3 regions of the Kitasatospora sp. NPDC096204 genome follow, and region 2 is predicted to be linked to each of the others. Evidence: predicted binding sites of a transcription regulator. Region 2 holds the regulator's gene; each other region holds the start of a gene.
What was found. The regulator HrcA, encoded in region 2, represses chaperone genes, less so after heat shock. The targets are predictions, from matches to a motif close to TTNGCACTCNGNNNNNCNGAGTGCNAA.
Positions count from the first base shown of each region.

Region 1: a site for HrcA is predicted at 1,382-1,408, ahead of groL (chaperonin GroEL). Genes of this name have one in related genera too.
Region 3: a site for HrcA is predicted at 1,039-1,065, ahead of groES (co-chaperone GroES). Genes of this name have one in related genera too.

Region 1 covers NZ_JBIWFT010000012.1:73,718-76,993, reverse strand. The annotation lists gene groL (chaperonin GroEL) at 1-1,225, opposite strand, end outside; gene ACIQ87_RS15550 (cold-shock protein) at 1,549-1,752, opposite strand; gene ACIQ87_RS15545 (MoaD/ThiS family protein) at 2,287-2,565, opposite strand; gene thrC (threonine synthase) at 2,593-3,276, opposite strand, start outside.
Region 2 covers NZ_JBIWFT010000021.1:127,953-131,228, reverse strand. The annotation lists gene ACIQ87_RS23545 (hypothetical protein) at 1-214, opposite strand, end outside; gene htpX (zinc metalloprotease HtpX) at 316-1,236, opposite strand; gene hrcA (heat-inducible transcriptional repressor HrcA) at 1,521-2,555, shown strand; gene dnaJ (molecular chaperone DnaJ) at 2,631-3,276, shown strand, end outside.
Region 3 covers NZ_JBIWFT010000011.1:219,142-222,417, forward strand. The annotation lists gene ACIQ87_RS15115 (SAM-dependent methyltransferase) at 1-916, opposite strand, end outside; gene groES (co-chaperone GroES) at 1,207-1,512, shown strand; gene groL (chaperonin GroEL) at 1,629-3,260, shown strand.

The DNA of each region.
Region 1 (3,276 bases), on a different contig from region 2:
TGCCCTCCTCGACGGCGGCCTTGGCGTTGCGGACGGCGTCCTCGATGCGGTGCTTGCGCTCCTTGAGCTCCACCTCGGTGGCCGCGCCGGCCTTGATGACGGCCACGCCGCCGGCCAGCTTGGCGAGGCGCTCCTGGAGCTTCTCGCGGTCGTAGTCCGAGTCGCTGTTCTCGATCTCGGCGCGGATCTGGTTCACGCGGCCCGCGACCTGCTCGCTGTCGCCGCCACCGTCGACGATGGTGGTCTCGTCCTTGGTGATGACCACCTTGCGGGCGGTGCCCAGCAGGTCGATGCCGGCGCTCTCCAGCTTCAGGCCGACCTCCTCGGAGATGACGGTGCCACCGGTGAGGATGGCGATGTCGCCGAGCATGGCCTTGCGGCGGTCACCGAAGCCCGGGGCCTTGACGGCGACGGACTTGAAGGTGCCACGGATCTTGTTCACAACCAGGGTCGACAGGGCCTCGCCCTCGACGTCCTCGGCGATGATGACGAGCGGCTTGCCGCTCTGCATGACCTTCTCCAGCAGCGGGAGCAGGTCCTTGACCGAGCCGATCTTGGAGTTGGCGATGAGGATGTACGGGTCCTCGAACGTCGCCTCCATGCGCTCCAGGTCGGTGGCGAAGTAGGCGGAGATGTAGCCCTTGTCGAAGCGCATGCCCTCGGTGAGCTCGAGCTCCAGGCCGAAGGTGTTGCTCTCCTCGACGGTGATGACGCCTTCCTTGCCGACCTTGTCCATGGCCTCGGCGATCAGCTCGCCGATCTGGGTGTCGGCGGCGGAGATGGAGGCGGTGGAGGCGATCTGCTCCTTGGTCTCCACGTCCTTGGCCTGGGCCAGCAGCTGGTCGGAGACGGCCGCGACGGCCTTCTCGATGCCGCGCTTCAGGGCCATCGGGTTGGCGCCGGCGGCGACGTTGCGCAGACCCTCGCGAACCAGGGCCTGGGCGAGCACGGTGGCGGTGGTGGTGCCGTCACCCGCGACGTCGTCCGTCTTCTTGGCGACCTCCTTGACGAGCTCCGCACCGATCTTCTCGTACGGGTCCTCGAGCTCGATCTCCTTGGCGATGGAGACACCGTCGTTGGTGATCGTGGGGGCGCCCCACTTCTTCTCCAGCACGACGTTGCGACCCTTGGGGCCGAGCGTGACCTTCACTGCGTCGGCGAGCTGGTTCATGCCACGCTCAAGGCCGCGGCGAGCTTCCTCATCAAAGGCGATGATCTTGGCCATCAGAAGTGGTCCTCCGGGACACGGTCGACTGCTCGGACCAAGGGGTGCCCGCGACGGACGGCCCTGGTGCGCGGAGGTCCATTCCCCTGCCGCTCCCGGGGGCCTCACCGACCCGGTCCGCTGTCACTCTCACACTGTGAGTGCTAACGCCAATGATTAGCACTCCGGGTGGTCGAGTGCAAGCCCAATCGGCAATCCGCGAGCCGCCGCGGGAGCCGCCCGGGAACGCCGACGGGCCCGTGCGACACACGTCGCACGGGCCCGTCGAGAAGCGAGAGGTCACCAGCCGTGGGGCCGCGCCGAGCTCCTGGGGTCGGAAGAGGTCAGACCGCCGCGCGGACCATGTCCGCCTGCGGGCCCTTCTGTCCCTGGGAGATCTCGAACTCGACCCGCTGGCCCTCCTCGAGGGTGCGGTAGCCGTCCATCTGGATCGCGCTGTAGTGGACGAAGACGTCCGCACCACCGTCGACCGCGATGAAGCCGTAGCCCTTCTCCGCGTTGAACCACTTGACGGTGCCCTGAGCCATTCCGAACTCCCCTAGTGCTGTGCTGGCCCTTCACGCGCCCGCAGGTCGCGGGCCCGGATTGGTTGAAGGCCGGCCCGGGGAACCCCCCCTGGGCGCAGCCGTGCACGCCGCAGCCCTCCGCACAGGACGCCAGGCGGCTTCCGGCGAGCGGGTGATTGCGTCGACCGCCGCTGAATGTATCCGGATCGACGCCCTCTGCAACAGGGCCAACCGCCGGTAATTCCGACATGGCGTCAGGGGACAGGACGGACCGAATCGGGATGTTCTCGGCATTTCACGCCGGACATAGCGGACGAATTACCCAAATGCCTGCGGGAATTCTGACATCCGCCTGACAGGTTTCACGAGCCGGTCTCATCGGCCGGACGCCCCGGGCCGAGCACTGCGGGGCCGAAAGGGAAACTCTGTTCCCAGCCGAGCGACACTCTACTCCGACTCGACCCGGAAATATTCCCGCAGGAATGCGAGCGGTCGCCCGCGCATACGGACAGTGGAATTCCGTACGCGCGGGCGACCGCGGGTTCTCCTGCGGGCTCAGCAGCCGCCGGCCACCGCCGGGATGATCGAGATGCTGGCGCCGTCCCCGATCTCGGTCGCCAGGCCCTCGGCGAAGCGCACGTCGTCGTCGTTCACGTACACGTTCACGAAGCGGCGCAGCTTGCCCGTGTCGTCCAGGATGCGGGCCGAGATGCCCGCGTGGTTCTTCTCCAGGTCGGCGACGACCTCGGCCAGGGTGGCGCCCTCGGCGGTCACCTCTGCGGCGCCGGAGGTGTAGGTGCGCAGGATGGTGGGGATGCGGACGTTGGCGCTCATGACTTCTCCTTGCGGGGGGCGGGTGGTTCAGGCGGACACGAGGCCGGCGGCGCGGAACGAGTCCAGCGTCGGGCGGATGACGGCGGTCATCCCGGCGTCGGAGACGGCGTCCAGGGTCTTCAGGCCGTCGCCGGTGTTGATCGCGACGGTCTCCTTCGACGGGTCCAGCTGCCCGGTCTCGACCAGCTTCTTCAGCACGCCGACGGTCACCCCGCCCGCGGTCTCGGCGAAGATCCCCTCGGTCCGCGCCAGCAGCCGGATCGCCGCCACGACCTCGGCGTCCGTGACGTCCTCCACCGCGCCACCGGTGCGGCGGGCGATGTCCAGCACGTACGGGCCGTCGGCCGGGTTGCCGATCGCCAGCGACTTGGCGATGGTGTCCGGCTTGACCGGCTTGATCACGTCCCGGCCGGCCTTGAACGCGGCCGACACCGGCGAGCAGCCCTCGGCCTGGGCGCCGAAGATCCGGTACGGCCGGTCCTCGACCAGCCCCAGCTTGATCAGCTCCTGGAGACCCTTGTCGATCTTCGTCAGCTGGGAGCCCGAGGCGATCGGGATCACGATCTGCTCCGGCAGCCGCCAGCCGAGCTGCTCGCAGATCTCGTACGCCAGCGTCTTGGAGCCCTCGCCGTAGTACGGCCGGAGGTTCACGTTGACGAAGCCCCAGCCCTCGCCGGCCGGGTCGCCGATCAGCTCCGAGCAGAAGCGGTT
Region 2 (3,276 bases):
GCTCGGTGTCGGCGTCCAGCAGTGCCCTGACCTGCTGCTCGACCTGGACGAAGGCCGCGCCCTCGACGGCGGCGAAGCAGACCGAGCCGAGCCCGGTGGGGGTGAACCCGGCCCCGGCCTCCAGGGTGAGCGCGGCGGACGGCACGCCGAACAGCTGGTCGAGGTCGGGCTTGACGGGCTTGGAGCGGCCGAACAGGGTGTCCAGGAATCCCACGGCGGTCCTTTCGGGACGGAACGGGACGGAATCGGCTGGGACGGAATCGGCTGGGATGGGTCGGGTCGGGGCGGGTCGGGACGGGGCCGGACAGAACGGGCTCACTGCCCGAGCTGCCCGGAGATCCTCGCCAGCTGCTCCAGCCGCTTCTCCAGCGTCGGGTGGGTGGAGAACAGCTGCGAGGCGGTCTCCCGGGCGCTCAGCGCGGGGGCGAAGTAGAAGGCGTTGTACGGCTGCGCCTGGCGCAGGTCCTTGCTGGGGATGGCCGCGATCTGCCCGGTCACCTTGGTGAGCGCCGAGGCCAGGGCGCTGGGCCGCCCGGTGAGCTGGGCGGCGGCCCGGTCCGCGGCCAGTTCGCGGTAGCGGGACAGCAGCCGGGTGAGCAGGAAGCTGATCGCGTAGACGACGATCGACACCAGCGGGATGATCAGCGCCAGGATGGCCGCGTTCTGGTCGTTGTTGTTGCGTCCGCCGCCCATGAACCCGCCGTACACGGCGATCCGGGTCATCGCCCCGGCGAGGACGCCGAGGAAGCCGGCGATCGTCATCACCGCGACGTCCCGGTGGGCGACGTGCGACAGCTCGTGGGCGAGGACGCCCTCCAGTTCCTCCGGCTCCAGCCGGCGCAGCAGCCCGGTGGTCACGCAGACCACCGCGTTCTGCGGGTTGCGGCCGGTGGCGAAGGCGTTCGGCATGTCGCTGTCGGCGACCGCCACCCGGGGCTTGGGCATGTCGGCGAGGGCGCAGAGCCGGTCGACGGTGCCGTGCAGCTGGGGGAACTGCTCCGGGGACACCTGGCGGGCGCCCATCGCCCGTTCGGTGATCTTGTCGCTGAACCAGAACTGGGCCACGAACAGCCCGCCGGAGATCAGGACGATCAGTGGCCAGGCGCCGCGCAGCAGCGCGATCAGCAGGCCGGTGAAACCGACGTACAGCAGCCCGATCACGAACATCGTCGCGACCATGCGGCTGGTCAGGCCGCGGTCGGGCGCGAAACGGGTGTGCTGGCCCGAGCTCGACATCGCTTGCTCCTCCGTTCGCCGTCGCTTTCGATGCTGCCACCCGGACGGCCTCCCGGCACCACTCCGGCGCCGGGAGGATCGAACCGGCGGGGCCCCGCGGGCCGTGTCCGGAACTGCGGGGAGGATCACCCCGGTCGGGCCGTTCCTGCCACAGGACCCGGGCCGTACACTGGCAGGTACGGTTCTGGCACTCGTACGTTCAGAGTGCCAAGGCCGAGGGCCCCGGAACGGCCCGCAGCGAGGGACACGGTCGGACGACGTGCGAGGACGGAGGTGCGTGCCCCATGGCCGGTGAGGTCCGCCAGCTGGACGAACGCAAGCTCGCGGTGCTCCGCGCGATCGTGCAGGACTACGTGGGCACCGAGGAGCCGGTCGGCTCCAAGGCCCTGGTGGAGCGGCACAACCTCGGGGTCTCCCCGGCGACCGTCCGCAACGACATGGCGGCGCTGGAGGAGGACGGCTACATCCACCAGCCGCACACCAGCGCCGGCCGGATCCCCACCGACAAGGGGTACCGCCTCTTCGTCGACAAGCTCGCCGAGATCAAGCCGATGACCGCCCCCGAGCGCCGGGCCATCCGGCACTTCCTGGACGGCGCGGTGGACCTGGACGACGTGGTCGCCCGCACCGTGCGGCTGCTCGCCCAGCTCACCCGGCAGGTCGCGGTGGTGCAGTACCCGTCGCTGACGCGCTCCACCGTCCGGCACATCGAGCTGGTGGCGCTGGCCCCGGCCAAGGTGATGCTGGTGCTGATCACCAACACCGGCCGGGTCGAGCAGCGGATGGTCGACTGCCCGGGCCCGGTCGGCGAGACGGTGCTGGCGGACCTGCGGGCCCGGATCAACGCGAGAGCCGTCGGCCGGCGCCTCCCGGAGGTCCCCGGGCTGCTGGAGGAGCTGCCGGCGCAGTTCGAGCAGGACGACCGGCCGACCGTCAGCACGGTCCTGGCGACACTGTTCGAGACGCTCGCCGAGCAGAACGAGGAGCGGATCATGCTGGCCGGCACGGCCAACCTGACCCGCTTCGGGCACGACTTCCCGCTCACCATCCAGCCGGTGCTGGAGGCCCTGGAGGAGCAGGTCGTCCTGCTCCGTCTCCTGGGTGAGACCGCGGACGCCGGGATGACGGTCCGGATCGGGCGGGAGATCGCCTACGAGGGGCTGAATTCCACCTCGGTCGTTTCGGTCGGCTACGGTTCGGGCGACGAGAGCGTGGCGAAACTGGGTGTGATCGGTCCGACCCGGATGGACTACCCGGGCACAATGGGGGCGGTGCGAGCGGTGGCGCGGTACGTGGGCCAGATCCTGGCCGAGTCCTAGCAAGGGTCGCCGTCGGGCCTCCGACGGCGACGTCCAGTCGCAGCACTACTACAGGCGGAACAAGCGGAGCATTTGGTGGCCACGGACTACTACGCGGTACTCGGCGTCCGACGGGATGCGGGGCAGGACGAGATCAAGAAGGCGTTCCGGCGCCTGGCACGCGAACTGCACCCGGACGTCAACCCGGACCCGAAGACGCAGGAGCGGTTCAAGGAGATCAACGCCGCCTACGAGGTGCTCTCCGACCCGCAGAAGCGTCAGGTCTACGACCTCGGCGGGGACCCGCTGTCCCCGGGCGGCGGCGGTGCGGGCGGCTTCGGTGCCGGCGCGGCGGGCTTCGGCTTCTCCGACATCATGGACGCCTTCTTCGGCGCCGCGGCCGGCCAGCGCGGCCCGCGCTCGCGCACCCGCCGCGGCCAGGACGCCATGATCCGGCTGGAGATCACCCTGGAGGAGGCCGCCTTCGGCACCACCAAGGAGCTCCAGGTCGACACGGCCGTCACCTGCACCACCTGCAGTGGCGAGGGCGCGGCCCCCGGCACCTCGGCGCAGACCTGTGACATGTGCCGCGGCAAGGGCGAGGTCTCCCAGGTCACCCGGTCCTTCCTGGGCCAGGTCATGACCTCCCGCCCCTGCCCGCAGTGCCAGGGCTTCGGCACCGTCGTGCCGACCCCGTGCCCGGAGTGCGCCGGCGACGGCCGCGTGCGCGCCCGCCGCACCC
Region 3 (3,276 bases), on a different contig from region 2:
AGGTCAGGTAGGCGATCTTCGGGTCGATCAGCCGGCCGCCCACCTGCCCGGCCACCTCGGCCACCAGGTGGGCCCGGATCACCGCGCCGTCCGGCTCGTACAGGTAGCGCCCGACCGGGCCGGCCGGCGGGTCGGGCAGGTCGCCGCCGGTCAGGCTGGCGCCCTGCGGCAGCAGGGTGGCGCGGTGCGGGCTCGCGGCCCCGGTGCCGAACCAGAGCACCGCCTCCTTGACGTCGCCGTGGTCGGAGACCCACTCGGCCTCGGCGTCCTCGGGCACGGCCTCGTGCGGGATGCCCGGGGCCACCTTCAGCGCGCCGATCGGGGTCCGCCGGCCCGCCTCGATCGCCCAGGAGAGCGGCGGGGCGTACGCCTCCGGGTCGAACACCCGGCCGCGCGAGGTGCGCCGGGCCGGGTCGGTGAACACCGCGTCGTAGCCGGTGACGTAGACCTCGGCGACGTCCGCGCAGCGCACCTCGACCAGCTCGGCCAGGCCCAGCGCGGCGGCGTTGGCCGCGGTGGCGGCGCAGGCCGCCGGGTCCTTGTCGACGGCCAGCACCTCGATGCCCGCCCGGGCCAGCGCCAGCACGTCGCCGCCGATGCCGCAGCACAGGTCGGCCAGCCGCCGTACGCCGAGGTCGGCGAACCGCCGCGCCCGCCACTCGGCGACGCTGCGCCGGGTGGACTGCTCGACGCCGTTGGGCGTGAAGTACATCAGGTCGGCGTCCGCCCCGAACTTCGCCCGCGCCCGCTGCCGCAGCCGCGCCTGCCCGAACGCCGCCGACACCAGCTCCGCCGGGTGCTCCCGCCGCAGGCGCGTCGCCAGCGCCAGTTCCTCCTCGGGGGTGAACTCGCGCAGCTCGGCGAGCAGGGCCTGGCCCTCGGGGGTCAGCAGCGGCTGGAGGTTCTCGGTGTCCACGGGGCCATTCTCGCCGGTCGGGCGGGGAGGGACGCGACCACGAGGCCCACGGCGGGGGCGGGCCGCACCGCACACGAGTGCGGCCACTCACCCTGTGGAACCGGGGGCCCCAGGGCGCGTCGTTGGCACTCTGGTTGACTGAGTGCTAACACGGCCCTATGGTCGTCCTTGGCACTCCCCACCAGGAGAGTGCTAACGCGACGACGCGTGTCTGACCCCCGCGACGGCAGACCCGCAGGATCGCCCCTACCCGTTAGAAAACCCCGTAATCTCCGAAGGGGAGCTCGGACGTGACCACCAGCAGCAAGGTTGCCATCAAGCCGCTCGAGGACCGCATCGTGGTCCAGCCGCTCGACGCCGAGACCACCACGGCCTCCGGCCTGGTTATCCCGGACACCGCCAAGGAGAAGCCCCAGGAGGGCGTCGTTCTGGCCGTCGGCCCGGGCCGCTTCGAGGACGGCCAGCGTCTGCCGCTCGACGTCGCCGTGGGTGACATCGTCCTGTACTCGAAGTACGGCGGCACCGAGGTGAAGTACCAGGGCGAGGAGTACCTGGTGCTCTCCGCCCGCGACGTTCTCGCGATCATCGAGAAGTAAGACGTCCCGACCCGCCCCGGATCCGTGTCCTCCGTGACAGTGGCCCGGGGCGTGGTTGTTGGTTCACGTAGTTCGGCGGCCGGTGGGCCGGCCGCAGCCCCGAGGGAATAGGGAACATGGCGAAGATCCTGCAGTTCGACGAGGACGCCCGCCGCTCGCTGGAGCGCGGTGTCAACAAGCTGGCCGACACCGTCAAGGTGACCATCGGCCCCAAGGGCCGCAACGTCGTCATCGACAAGAAGTTCGGCGCCCCGACCATCACCAACGACGGTGTCACCATCGCCCGTGAGGTCGAGCTGGACGACCCGTACGAGAACCTTGGCGCGCAGCTCGTCAAGGAGGTCGCCACCAAGACCAACGACGTCGCGGGTGACGGCACCACCACCGCCACCGTGCTGGCCCAGGCCCTGGTCAACGAGGGTCTGCGCAACGTCGCCGCCGGTGCCGGCCCGGCCGCCCTGAAGAAGGGCATCGACAAGGCCGTCGCCGCCGTCTCCGAGCACCTGCTGTCCATCGCCCGCGAGATCGAGGGCAAGGACGACGTCGCCGCCGTCGCGTCCCTCTCCGCGCAGGACACCCAGGTCGGCGAGCTGATCGCCGAGGCGATCGACAAGGTCGGCAAGGACGGTGTCATCACCGTCGAGGAGTCGAACACCTTCGGCGTGGAGCTGGACTTCACCGAGGGCATGCAGTTCGACAAGGGCTACCTGTCGCCGTACTTCGTCACCGACGCGGAGCGGCAGGAGGCGGTCCTGGAGGACCCGTACATCCTGATCAACCAGGGCAAGATCTCCTCCATCCAGGAGCTGCTGCCGCTGCTGGAGAAGATCCTCCAGGGCGGTGCCTCCAAGCCGCTGCTGATCATCGCCGAGGACGTCGACGGCGAGGCGCTGTCGACCCTGGTCGTGAACAAGATCCGTGGCACCTTCAACGCCGTCGCCGTCAAGGCCCCGGGCTTCGGCGACCGCCGCAAGGCGATCCTCGGCGACCTGGCCGTCCTGACCGGTGGCCAGGTCATCTCCGAGGAGGTCGGCCTCAAGCTCGACCAGGTCGGCCTGGACGTGCTGGGCACCGCCCGCCGCGTGACCATCACCAAGGACGAGACCACGGTCGTCGACGGTGCCGGTGACGCCGAGGCCGTGGCCGGCCGCGTCGCCCAGATCAAGGGCGAGATCGCCGCGACCGACTCCGACTGGGACCGCGAGAAGCTGCAGGAGCGCCTGGCCAAGCTGGCCGGCGGCGTCTGCGTCATCAAGGTCGGCGCCGCCACCGAGGTGGAGCTGAAGGAGCGCAAGCACCGCCTGGAGGACGCCATCTCGGCGACCCGCGCCGCGGTCGAGGAGGGCATCGTCGCCGGTGGTGGCGCCTCCCTGGTCCACGCCGCCAAGGTGCTGGAGGACGGCCTGGGCCTGTCGGGCGACGAGGCCACCGGTGTCGCCGTGGTCCGCAAGGCGCTGCACGAGCCGCTGCGCTGGATCGCCCAGAACGCCGGCCTGGAGGGTTACGTCATCACCTCCAAGGTCTCCGAGCTGGAGGCCGGCCAGGGCTACAACGCCGCCACCGGCGAGTACGGCGACCTGGTGAAGGCCGGCGTCATCGACCCGGTCAAGGTCACCCGCTCCGCCCTGGAGAACGCCGCCTCGATCGCCTCCCTGCTCCTCACCACCGAGACCCTCGTGGTGGAGAAGAAGGAGGAGGAGGCCGACAACGGTCACGGCCACTCGCACGGCCACGGCCACTCGCACTGAGGCTCCGACGCCTGAC